Regions from separate parts of the Blautia sp. AM23-13AC genome, predicted to be linked through region 1. Evidence: predicted binding sites of a transcription regulator. Region 1 holds the regulator's gene; each other region holds the start of a gene.
The links. The regulator HrcA, encoded in region 1, represses chaperone genes, less so after heat shock. The targets are predictions, from matches to a motif close to TGTTAGCACTCNNNNNNNNNGAGTGCTAACA.
Positions count from the first base shown of each region.

Region 1 (4,170 bases):
GGGTCAGCTCATCGAATTTAGCCTTTGTCAGGTTCATATCGAGATGTTTCGGGCCATCTGCGGTTGCAGTGATGAACGGCAGGTTGATGTTGGTTGTAGTTGCGCTGGAAAGCTCTTTCTTTGCTTTCTCTGCTGCTTCTCTGATTCTCTGCAGAGCCATTTTATCATTGGAAAGATCTACGCCTTCCTGTTTCTTGAACTCAGCAAGGATATAATCTGTTACTTTCTGGTCGAAGTCATCACCGCCCAGACGGTTGTTTCCTGCTGTGGAAAGAACTTCGATAACGCCGTCACCGATCTCGATGATGGAAACATCGAAAGTACCGCCGCCAAGGTCGTATACCATGATCTTCTGCTCATTTTCGTTGTCCAGTCCGTATGCCAGAGCTGCTGCGGTAGGCTCGTTGATGATACGTTTTACATCAAGACCTGCGATTTTACCGGCATCTTTGGTTGCCTGACGCTGTGCGTCATTGAAGTAAGCCGGAACTGTGATAACTGCTTCTGTTACTTTCTCACCAAGGTAGTTCTCTGCATCACCTTTCAGTTTCTGAAGAATCATAGCGGAGATCTCCTGCGGAGAGTATTTCTTTCCTTCGATGTCTACTTTATAGTCAGTACCCATCTCACGTTTGATAGAACGGATGGTTCTGTCTGCGTTTGTTACAGCCTGACGTTTTGCCGGCTCGCCGACCAGACGGTCACCTGTTTTTGTGAATGCTACGATAGATGGAGTTGTTCTTTCACCCTCTGCGTTTGCGATAACGGTTGGTTTTCCACCTTCCATAACGGCTACACAGCTGTTTGTTGTTCCTAAGTCAATACCAATAATTTTGCCCATTGTTGTTTCCTCCTCAATGAATTATGCTAAAAAATGGTTTAATTTCTATTTATTTATCTTCAAGGCTTAATTAGCCACCTTGACCATACTGTGACGGACTACGGAGCCTTTGTACATGTAGCCCTTCAGGAACTCTTCTACGACGATGTTCTCGCCGGCTTCCTCATCCTCCACATGCATCACTGCGTTGTGCAGGTTCGGATCGAATTCCTTTCCAACGGCCTCGATCACGGTTACACCGAGTTCATCGAGTGCTGTGGTAAACTGTTTGTATACTTTATTCATGCCGTCTGCGAACGGATCTTCCTCCGGGTTTTCCACCGTTGCAAGTCCGCGCTCGAAGCTGTCAACAACCGGAAGAATCTTCTCGATGATGTCTTTTGCTCCAATGGCATACATATTTGCTTTTTCTTTTTCGGTGCGTTTGCGGAAGTTATCGAACTCTGCCATCTGACGGGTCAGGCGGTCAGTCAGCTCTTCGATTTTCTCATCTTTTTTATCTTTTTTCTTTTTGAAGAACTTTCGTTCTTTGCCATCCTCAGCAGTTTCTTCTGCAGCTTCCGCTTCTTTTGCCTCTGCTGCTTTCTTTGCTTCTTCCTGCTCCGCAGCCGGTTCGGTTTCCGGCAGATCGGTCTCTGCTCCGGTTTCTTTTTCCATCTCGCGTGTAGGTTCTTCCATGGTTTCCTCTTTCTTTCTATTTTCTTCGCTCACTGATCATTCCACCTTTCTACTCACCTGTGTCCGGCTTTTTGAAGACGGCGTCCAGTTGAACTTTTAATGTTTTCAGGTTATCTACCACATTTTCGTAATCCATCCGCTTTGGTCCCACGATACCGATTGTTCCGCGCATACCGTTTCCCATATCGTATGTGGTGGTGACCACGCTGCAGTCCCGTAAGGGTTCCATCGAAGATTCATTTCCGATGTATACCTGAATACCGGTATTTTCCTCTCCGTCCTGCTCCTCGGCAGCTCCTTTGATCATATCGACCAGTTTCTGCCGTTCCTCGAATGTGGAGATCAGCTGGCTGGCTTTGCTGCTGTCGGAAAGCTCAGGGTACTTGAAAATGTTGGTTGCGCCGCTGGTGTACACCGGCACATCTTCTTCGCTGACTGCGATGGCTTCCGCTACGGTATCGACCACTTTGCTGATGATGCCGGAGTGGATGCCTGCCTGCTCTTTCATCTTCTTGATCATGCCAAGATTGATTTCTTCAATGGTCAGGCCATTGAGCTGTGTGTTCAGAAGCAGGTTCAGCTTTAATATCTGTTCATCGTTGATGGTCTCGTCTAGGTCGATCATCTGGTTTTTCACCAGGTTGCCTTCTACGACGATGACGGCCAGGAGCTGCTCTTCATTGACTTTTGAGAGCTGGATGAATTTCACTTTATTTCTGTGATATTCCGGTCCTGTAATCAACGTTGCATAGTTGGTAGATGAAGCGAGGACTTTGACAACCTGCTGCAGAACTTTTTCCATTCGGTCTGTTTTTTCAATGACCATGTTTTTGATGTCTGCAACTTCCTGTTCTTTTTCCCGCATCAGCTCATCTACATAGAGGCGGTAGCCTTTATCGGAAGGAATGCGTCCTGCGGAAGTGTGGGGCTGTAAGATGTAACCCATCTCTTCCAGATCGGACATTTCATTCCGGATTGTGGCGGAGCTTAAATTCAAATCCGTGTATTTGGAAATCGTTCTTGAGCCGACCGGCTCGCCCGTTTCCAGATACGTCTGGATGATCGCTTTTAATATTTTTCTTTTTCTTTCATCCAATTCTGTATCCACTAAGATAAGCTCCTTCCTGTTGTATAGTCCTGTTAGCACTCGTTTCAGTGGAGTGCTAACATCTATGCTCTTAAGATAGCACTCTGCCTTTTGTTTGTCAACACCTTTTCCCGGTTTTTCTATGAAGAAATTGTGAAAAAAGTATAAACCGTTTTCTTTCTGAAAAGGAATCTGACTTTTCTTTTTTATTGCATTCTACTGTTTCAAAGGCGCTATAGCCGTATGGTAGGATTCTGCCATTTCGATACGACCATTTAGTAGCATTTTCTCAGAGGTGATGAATCATGAAATATCAGAGACTGGAGGATCTGCGCACGGACCGCGATCTGACGATCCGCCAGGTTGCCGACTATCTCGGCTGCAACCGCGATGTTTATACCCGATATGAAAAAGGCGTCCGGCAGCTGCCGATCTCCATTGCCATCCGTCTGGCGGAGCTGTATCAGGTCAGTCTGGATTATCTGGTCGGCATCAGCGATGAGAAGCGGCCGTATGGATCCTGACTTTCCGATGTCTCCGCCGCAGCAAAAGCAGGAGGACAGTTTTTCTTTTCCCTGTCCTCCCTGTTTTGCTTTTTCGTTTACAGATTCTGCAGATATTCCATCATCCGCGTTTCGCTGAGTTTCCATCCGTCCGGCTCCCCGCAGAGATACAGCGTAAAATGCCCGCACGGGACTCCGTTTTCCAGGTGGATGCCGGTATACAGTTCTACAATGAGGAGTTCTTCTGCTTTTTCTTCATATATATTAGTGATCTGATAGATGCGCTCTCCCTTTTCGTCCACCGGCCATTCTTTCTTCAGCACATCCCTCAGACGGCTCTCCTGCCCCTGCGCTTCGCATTCTTCCTCCCGGCTGATCATTTTTTCAAACGCTTCCGGCGTCTCCATCCGTTCCACTATATTCTGGACAAAATCTTCTATTTCTATTCTTTCTGCTTTTCCCATTCGTTCCCCCATTTCTGCCGTACATATTTTTCTGTTTTCTGCACAGGCTGTCTTCACCCGCCGTTTCTCTCTCCCGCCCCATTCTCCAATTTGCGACCATATGATCTGATTTAACTTTGTCCATCCAACCGTTTGGTAGTATGGGTTTGAATCTGAAAGGATGGTACAACGTATGAAATACCAGAGAATTGAAGATATGCGGATCGATCAGGATCTCACCATCAAAGAGATTTCTGCCCTGCTCGAATGCAACCGCGACGTCTATTCCCGCTACGAAAAAGGAATCCGCGACATCCCGATCGACTATGTGATCCGGCTTGCACGGTTCTATGACTGCTCGGTCGACTATCTGCTGAGTGTCTCCAGTAAAAAGAGAAAATTCGGCGATTAATTTTTTTATTGTTGTCTTTTTTATTTTTGTGTTTTTCGTTTTGATACGACCATTTGGTCGTATTTTATATTATAATGGTATTCTTATTTTGCGTCAATTCTGAACAATAAGGAATCAAAATCGGACGCAAAAAAGCGTGTCGGAAAGTTTTCTGTCGCTTTTCCGGCACGCTTTTTTTCATGCTCTTTTCTTCTTTTTTATTCTTC
Region 1 is NZ_QTUL01000003.1:286,230-290,399, forward strand. Features, by position in the region: gene dnaK (molecular chaperone DnaK) at 1-841, opposite strand, end outside; gene grpE (nucleotide exchange factor GrpE) at 908-1,519, opposite strand; gene hrcA (heat-inducible transcriptional repressor HrcA) at 1,569-2,627, opposite strand; gene DW642_RS06075 (helix-turn-helix domain-containing protein) at 2,912-3,130, shown strand; gene DW642_RS06080 (hypothetical protein) at 3,208-3,573, opposite strand; gene DW642_RS06085 (helix-turn-helix domain-containing protein) at 3,746-3,964, shown strand; gene uvrB (excinuclease ABC subunit UvrB) at 4,162-4,170, opposite strand, start outside.

Region 2 (4,170 bases), on a different contig from region 1:
TATTGAACGCATCCGCCATGATCGCCAGAGAATGCATCCCAACACCGATCAGCAGCTTGGCGGCAAACAGCAATACATTGCAGCAGATTCCTACCATACTGGATAAAATACCATATCTCGTCCGCACATCCGCATTGTCAGTGTTCTCATACTCTTTTACAAAACATCTTACCAGAAAATCTGTCATGGGTTCCCCTTCTTTCCACAATACATTCAGAAACATTAGCTTAGATAAAAAGGGCCTCACGCATCGCCGCGAAGCCCTTATGTTTTTTCTGTCTTTTTCTATAGTAGGCAGTGTTGAAAAAAAAGTCAAGCCTAACATATTTTCGGAGATTCTATCGACAGAGAGAAAAAGCAACGCAGACTGCTTCTTTTCAGCAATTCTGCGCCGCTTTTTCTCTGTTTTTTCAGATTTTATCTCTTTTCAGGCAGATTTGACAATCGAATGAGAGTTTTTCTTTTTCCTGCCTGAAATAGCGTTACCGCCCACCGGTACCCAGCGAGCCGTAACGGAATAGCTACTATTTTACTTTATAAATTTTCGCCATATCCTGCACATACAGCGGATAGAACCGATAGCCCGCAAAATCGCTCCGAAGTGCAACCTCACATGCCATATCCTCGATATACAGGTTTGCCGCATCGTCACAGAGCAGTGTTTCCATTTTTTTGTAAATCTCAACCTGCTCCTCTTCATCCGTGCTGGTCTTAACCTGCTGATACAGTTTATCATACTCTTCGTTGCTGTAGTTGATAAAGTTCTTGGATGATGTTGAGGTAAACCGTTCCAGCAACGCGCGTCCGGTCAGATATGCCGCATCAACGCCGACAACCGTGGACTGGAACTTCCGGTCTGCATATACATCCGACAGCCAGCTGTCCCACTCGACCTGCTGAATTTTGGCAGTAACACCGATCGCTTTAAGCTGCTCTACCAGAACCTGGGCTGTATCGATATGCTGCTGATAATTGTTCGGCACTGTAATCGTAAGCTCAAATCCATCTGGGTATCCGGCTTCTTTTAACAGTTCTTTTGCCTTCTCAATATCCTGATTATATCGCTCTGACAGTTCCGGCACATAATATTTTCCAAATGCCGGGAACATGCTGCTTCCGATGATCGTTCCTTTTCCGTCCGCAATCATATCCAGCACTTCCTGGCGGTTTGCCGCATAGCACAGCGCCTGGCGCACCTTCACATTGTTGAGCGGTTCCACGGCATTGTTCAGATACAGCGCCTGTACCAGGTTCATACCGCCGTCATAAATCGTAAAATCGGAATCTTCGGCAAGCTGCGCTGTCTGTGTGGAACTGAGACGTGCATACATGTCCAGTGTACCGGATTTCAGGTTTGTTACGACTGCATTGCTGTCCTTGACAATTCGAAATGTTACCTTGTCCAGATACGCCTGATTTTCCGTATCCCAGTAATCGCTGAATTTTTCAAGGACAATGTTTTCCTGCGGGGACCGTGATACATAGTGGAACGGGCCTGTTCCGACCGGATCTGCTTCCAGATCTTCCACATGCTCAGGTACAATCGCTACCGTCAGATAGGCAAGAAACTCGGTGTCTGCCTCTTTTAAATAGATGTCGATCGTGCTCTCGTCCGGAATTTCAACCTTGTCCACATTGGAAAATGCCTCTACCAGAGGCGTTCCGTCTCCGTTGATACCCGCACAGCGTTCGATTGAATATTTTACATCCTCTGCAGTGACGGTCGTTCCATCGTGGAATTTGACACCATTCCGGAGCTTGAAGGTATAAACCTTTCCATCCTCCGAGATCGAATGACTCTCTGCCACCGCATCGTTCAGATTTCCTTCTTCATCGGGCTTTACAAGGCCCTCATAAATATTGAATAGGATTTCTTTCGTTCCTGCCGCAACAGATTTGTGTGGGTCAAGACTATCCTCAATGTCCTGAGGAATTCCTACCGTGATGGAACCTCCCATAACAGGTTCCCCTGTCGGGGTTGATTCCGTTGATACCTGAGAACTTGTGGTATCGGAAGAATCTGCTTTCCCATCCTTGCCATCCTGGCATCCGCCAAGTACAACAGTAAGAGCTGCAACTAAAAGCAGCGCAAGTACGCTTCTTCTTTTCTTCATGATTTCTCCTTTTGATACGAGTTCTCTCATTTTGTAATTGTCACGCCTATTGTATCCGACCTGTTCCCAAATAGCAAGTACATTATTGTATACAATTTATTTTCCGAATCCGAAAATCACGTATATCCGCCCGCGTATTCCGGATTCTTTCCCTCGGGATGTACCAGAAAAGATAAAAATTTTGCCGCCCGGGAATTTTAACATTCCCGGGCGGCAAACGCTTTTGCTTTTTTTCTTTTATCCTTCAATGGAGATTGTCTTTTTCTGCTCCACAGCCGGTTTTGCTTCCTTCTTCGGTACAAAGAGTTTCAGCAGACCGTGTTTAAATTCAGCCTTGATATCCTCTTCGGTAATATCCTCACCTACATAGAAGCTTCTGCTGCATGCACCTGCGTAACGCTCTTTACGGATGTAGCGGCCGCTCTCTTTTTCTTTCTCGTCTTTGTCAAGACCTTTCTCTGCACTGATGGTCAGATAACCATTTTCCAGTGTGGCCTGAACTTCATCTTTTGTGAAGCCCGGAAGGTCAACCACTACCTCGTAGCCATTATCCAGCTCGCGAATATCTGTTTTCATCACATGGCTGGCTTTGCGGCCATACAGTTTCTTTTCTGTATTCTTCATCTCTTTGTCATAATCATAGAACGGAAAATCGTTGAAAAAGTCATCAAATAAATTTTCTCCAAAAATACTAGGCATTAACATAAGTCATCGCTCCTTCTTATTCTTCTCATGGAACCTGATCCATGCTTTTTCTCCGGTTTTTCTTTTCACCGGATCTTTTTGTTTACCTGTTTCTTTGGAACGGAAAGGCTTCCGGATACCGGAGGTTTTCTTCTTTTCCTCTCTTTGTATCCCTCTTCCTTTGTTCTAGCTGTAATATAACACTTATTATTAGCACTGTCAAGAGGCGAGTGCTAATTTTTTGTGAAGAATTTGTGAACGCTACGAGCCATGCAAAATGGTGAAAAAAGACGCCCTGCTAGTTTACTTGCAAAGGCGTCTTTTTTTGCTATTTTATAGGGCGACAGCCCTACAGCGAGGGAATTCTTTCCCGAGCTGTGCATGGCGTAACATTCTCTTTCGCACTCGATTTTCTTGGTTTGACCACATTTTTACGACAAATTCTTGGAAAAATATATTTGTCTGATTTTCTTACTACTCCTCATCTCTTTTATTATTAGATTTCAGGCATACTTGCTAATTTCTTCTATTCAGCCTTCCCCTCTGGGAAAATAATTTTAAACACAAAGAAAAAAATCACCATGGAAACTCCACCTGTAATAATTGTCACAAGCATGTTATAGACTGCCGGTGCCACATATGCAGATGCAACCGGCATCCACAGATTATTAAATCCATTACAAATCAGTGAGATTACCACCCATGCAACAAAATACCAGATTGCCTGATATACAGGATTTCCATGGCTTTTAAAAGTAATATTTCTCTGCAGTGGAAAATTAATACACTGTGCAAGAAATGACCCCAATTCATAACTGATAAAATAGCCAAGTCCACCACCGATCAGTATATTCCCCGTTGCATCACGCAATACATTATACCCCAGCAAACTCCATGTAAATTTTACTCCAAACAGATTCATGGAAACCTTTGGCCACATAAATTCTGTACCAGCCAGACCAATTCCCAAAATCCCTGGTAAAAATGTAAATACAAGATACTGGAATACTGTCACGCCCATACTGAATATAACAAAATAGAATATCTGATAAAGCCATTTTGCAATAGCAGAATGTTTCTCTTCAAAACATTTCCATATATTTTTTATATGATTCATCTGCACTTCCCTCCGGCTCCTTTTAATAATTTTTCATATTTCTTATTATTTCTTCTGTTTCTGAAATATCCGCCAACTACTTTTTTTACTCCAAGCATAAAGTGACCATTCACAGCATCGACAATTCCATATACCATTTCCATACTGACTGCCCCGCCGGTCATCTTGGCAATCCCCCGGAACGGCATATTGTAAATAAAAAGAATATTCAGATCTGGCTTTCCCTGTGCCTCACTCTTCTTTTTCATTTTTGTG
Region 2 is NZ_QTUL01000007.1:95,822-99,991, reverse strand. Features, by position in the region: gene DW642_RS09715 (cation diffusion facilitator family transporter) at 1-187, opposite strand, end outside; gene DW642_RS09705 (ABC transporter substrate-binding protein) at 525-2,114, opposite strand; gene DW642_RS09700 (Hsp20/alpha crystallin family protein) at 2,352-2,819, opposite strand; gene DW642_RS09695 (hypothetical protein) at 3,325-3,915, opposite strand; gene DW642_RS09690 (glycoside hydrolase family 3 C-terminal domain-containing protein) at 3,912-4,170, opposite strand, start outside.
Region 2: the regulator HrcA is predicted to act here: its motif matches at 3,007-3,037, upstream of DW642_RS09700 (Hsp20/alpha crystallin family protein).

Region 3 (4,170 bases), 150 kb from region 1:
GGTCACAGAGGCAGAAAAGAACCTCGAAGAAGTTAAGGTAGAGGATGAGGTGACGGATGTCATCTGCGAGAACTGCGGCCGCAACATGGTGGTCAAATACGGCCCGCACGGAAAATTCCTCGCCTGCCCGGGATTCCCGGACTGCAAGAACACGAAGCCGTATCTGGAAAAGATCGGTGTTCCGTGTCCGAAGTGCGGAAAAGAAGTGATCCTGCGCAAGACGAAAAAAGGACGGAAATATTATGGATGCGAAAACAATCCGGAATGCGATTTCATGTCCTGGCAGAAACCGTCTGCCAAGAAATGCCCGCAGTGCGGCGGCTATATGCTGGAAAAAGGCAATAAGCTGGTCTGCGCGGACGAGCAGTGCGGCTATGTAGAAGCACGCGAAAAGAAAGACGAAGACTGAGAATGACAAAGCGGTCTGTACTGGTGAAAAACTGGTGCAGGCCGTTTTTTTTTGCTTATCGAGGCGGAAAAACAGGAAGATCCGAAAAAATTTAGCATGAATTTTTATAAAATTTATAGTTTTCTGAAAAATATATTGATTTCCGGAAAACTACATGATAGAATGAGCTTAGTTTTAAGGGTTGTCTGAAAAAGGCATCAGTGTGCATTTTTTTCGGCGGATACGCCAAAAAAATGCAGAAAATAAAGAAAGGAGAAGAACATGAGCGTACAACTGCTGGATAAAACCAGAAAAATCAACAAACTGCTTCATAACAATCACTCCACGAAGGTCGTGTTCAACGATATCTGTGAAGTCCTGATGGAAACGTTAAGTTCCAATATCCTGGTGATCAGTAAAAAAGGAAAAGTGCTGGGCATCAGCCTTTGCCCGGGCGTGGAAGAAATTACGGAGCTGATCGAGGATAAGGTGGGCGGTTATGTCGATGCCGCATTAAACGAGCGTCTCCTCGGCGTACTCTCCACAAAAGAGAACGTCAATTTACAGACCCTCGGCTTTGAGCGGCCTGGTGTAGAGCGCTACACCGCAATTATCTGCCCGATCGAGATCGCCGGAGAACGCCTTGGTACCGTATTTATGTACCGCTGCACCCCGCAGTACGATATCGACGATATCATCGTCAGTGAGTACGGCACAACCGTTGTCGGACTGGAAATGATGCGTTCCGTCAACGAGGAAAATGTGGAGGAAAACCGCAAGGTTCAGGTGGTTAAATCCGCATTCAACACGTTGTCCTTCTCCGAACTGGAAGCCATCATCCATATCTTTGATGAACTGAACGGGGATGAGGGCATTCTGGTTGCAAGCAAAATTGCAGACCGCGTCGGCATCACAAGATCCGTCATTGTAAATGCCCTCCGCAAATTCGAGAGCGCAGGCGTCATCGAGTCCCGTTCCAGCGGTATGAAGGGAACGTATATCAAGGTATTAAATGATTATATCTTTGATGAACTCGACGAGATCAAAGCAAGAAAGAACCTGAAAGGAAAGGGCGATGCCCATCCGGACGAGGCGAAAAAATAAAAAAGTGGAATGTAGAAAAGAATCGGAGCCGTTTAAGAATGGCGCCGTTTCTTTTTGTGCAAAAAAGCATTCGTGGAGCGGAAAAAAATGGTATCATTCCCGTTTTTAGGAATAAACTATAATTAGATTCTAAAGAGAGTATAAAATATGAAAAAGTTGCCAAAATAAGAAAAAACGAGAAAATAAGAGAAATTAAGAGCTATCACGAGAAAAAAAAAGAGAATTACAAAATTCATACATTTGCGAAATGAGGTGGAAAACACTATAGTAAGAACCATCAAGTAGCACTCGAATGAACTGAGTGCTAATAAATAAAACTGAATGAAATCTTGAAGGAGGAAACATAAATGAAGTTAGTACCTTTAGGTGACAGAGTTGTATTAAAAGAGTTAAAAGCAGAGGAAACCACAAAATCCGGTATCGTACTTCCGGGACAGGCACAGGAGAAACCGCAGCAGGCTGAGGTTATCGCAGTAGGACCTGGAAAAGTAGAAGACGGCAAAGAAGTAAAAATGGAAGTTGCAGTCGGAGATCAGGTAATCTATTCCAAATATGCAGGAACCAACGTCAAACTGGAAGACGAAGAGTATATCATCGTAAAACAGGATGACATTCTGGCAGTTGTAAAATAAAGAATAATCAAGTAAAAATCAGGAGGCATGACAATCATGGCAAAAGAGATTAAATATGGAGCAGAGGCAAGAAACGCTCTTCAGAATGGTGTAAACCAGCTTGCAGATACCGTACGTGTAACCCTTGGACCGAAAGGAAGAAACGTTGTTCTGGACAAACAGTACGGCGCTCCGCTCATCACAAACGATGGTGTTACGATTGCAAAAGAGATCGAGCTGGCAGACGGCTTTGAAAACATGGGCGCACAGCTCATCAAAGAAGTTGCTGCAAAGACCAACGACGTAGCAGGTGATGGTACCACAACCGCAACCGTTCTGGCACAGGCTATGGTAAACGAAGGAATGAAAAACCTGGCAGCAGGTGCGAACCCGATCGTTCTTCGTAAGGGAATGAAGAAAGCAACCGATAAAGCTGTTCAGATCCTTGCAGAGATGAGCCAGCCGGTAGCAGGCAAAGAGCAGATTGCAAAAGTTGCAGCTGTTTCTTCCGGAAGCGAAGAAGTAGGCCAGATGGTAGCTGACGCTATGGAAAAAGTTTCCAAAGACGGCGTTATCACCATCGAGGAGTCCAAGACCATGCAGAACGAGCTGGAGCTGGTAGAAGGTATGCAGTTCGACCGTGGATATATCTCCGCTTACATGTGTACCGATATGGAGAAAATGGAAGCCGTTCTCGACAATCCATATATCCTGATTACCGATAAGAAACTGTCCAACATTCAGGAAGTTCTTCCGCTGCTGGAGCAGATCGTACAGAACGGCGCAAGACTGCTGATCATCGCTGAGGACGTAGAGGGCGAGGCTCTCCAGACACTCGTGATCAACAAACTGCGCGGAACCTTCAACGTAGTAGCTGTCAAAGCACCGGGATACGGCGACAGAAGAAAAGCAATGCTCGAGGATATCGCAATCCTGACCGGCGGCCAGGTGATCTCCGAGGAAGTTGGTCTGGAATTAAAAGACGCTACTCTGGAAATGCTCGGACGTGCAAAATCTGTTAAAGTTCAGAAAGAGAACACCGTTATCGTTGACGGTGCCGGCGCAAAAGATGCCATCGCAGCAAGAATCGGTCAGATCAGATCCCAGATCGAGGAGACCACTTCTGAGTTCGATAAAGAGAAACTGCAGGAGAGACTGGCAAAAATGGCAGGCGGCGTAGCTGTTATCCGTGTAGGTGCAGCAACCGAGACCGAGATGAAAGAAGAAAAACTCCGTATGGAGGATGCTTTAAATGCAACGAGAGCAGCCGTAGAAGAGGGTATCATCGCAGGCGGCGGTTCTGCATACATCCATGTAACAACACAGCTTGCAGAGCTGATTGACAGCTTGGACGGCGACGAGAAGATCGGTGCAAGAATCGTACAGAAAGCACTTGAGGCTCCTCTGTTCCACATCGTAACAAACGCAGGTCTGGAAGGCGCTGTTGTTATCAACAAAGTAAAAGAGTCCAAAGTAGGTGTTGGATTTGATGCATACAACGAAGAGTATGTAGACATGATCCAGGCTGGTATCCTTGATCCGGTTAAGGTTACCAGAAGCGCACTGCAGAACGCTACCAGCGTTTCCGCAACCCTGCTGACCACCGAGTCCGTAGTTTCCACCATCAAAGAGCCGGCTCCGGCTATGCCGGCAGGCGCAGACGGCGGAATGGGAATGATGTAATTTCCGGGATAAAAATGTCTGGTAAAACAAAATAAGAAAACCGGCTGGCAAAGACCGTAGCGGAACATGGGTTCCGAAGTCCTGTCTTTGCCGGCCGATTTTTTAGTGGAAAGTTTTTCTTCCATTTCGCATGGCCCTGAATCGTTACAAAAAATTTCAGAAAGTTTTCATGCTTTCGCCGGGCGGCGTATATGGACGCTTCCGGCGTTTTATGCTATACTGATTTGTAGGATGTTGGGGGAAATACAACAAAGGAGAAGAAACACACATGGCAAGTCGTTATGAATCCGACATGACAAGGAAGGAGAAGATGCAGCTCGAAAAAGAGAAGCTGTCGAAAATGAATTTTAAAGAGAAACTGGCCTATATCTGGGAATACTACAA
Region 3 is NZ_QTUL01000003.1:140,202-144,371, reverse strand. Features, by position in the region: gene topA (type I DNA topoisomerase) at 1-409, shown strand, start outside; gene codY (GTP-sensing pleiotropic transcriptional regulator CodY) at 671-1,492, shown strand; gene groES (co-chaperone GroES) at 1,840-2,124, shown strand; gene groL (chaperonin GroEL) at 2,161-3,786, shown strand; gene DW642_RS05400 (hypothetical protein) at 4,055-4,170, shown strand, end outside.
Region 3: the regulator HrcA is predicted to act here: its motif matches at 1,772-1,802, upstream of groES (co-chaperone GroES).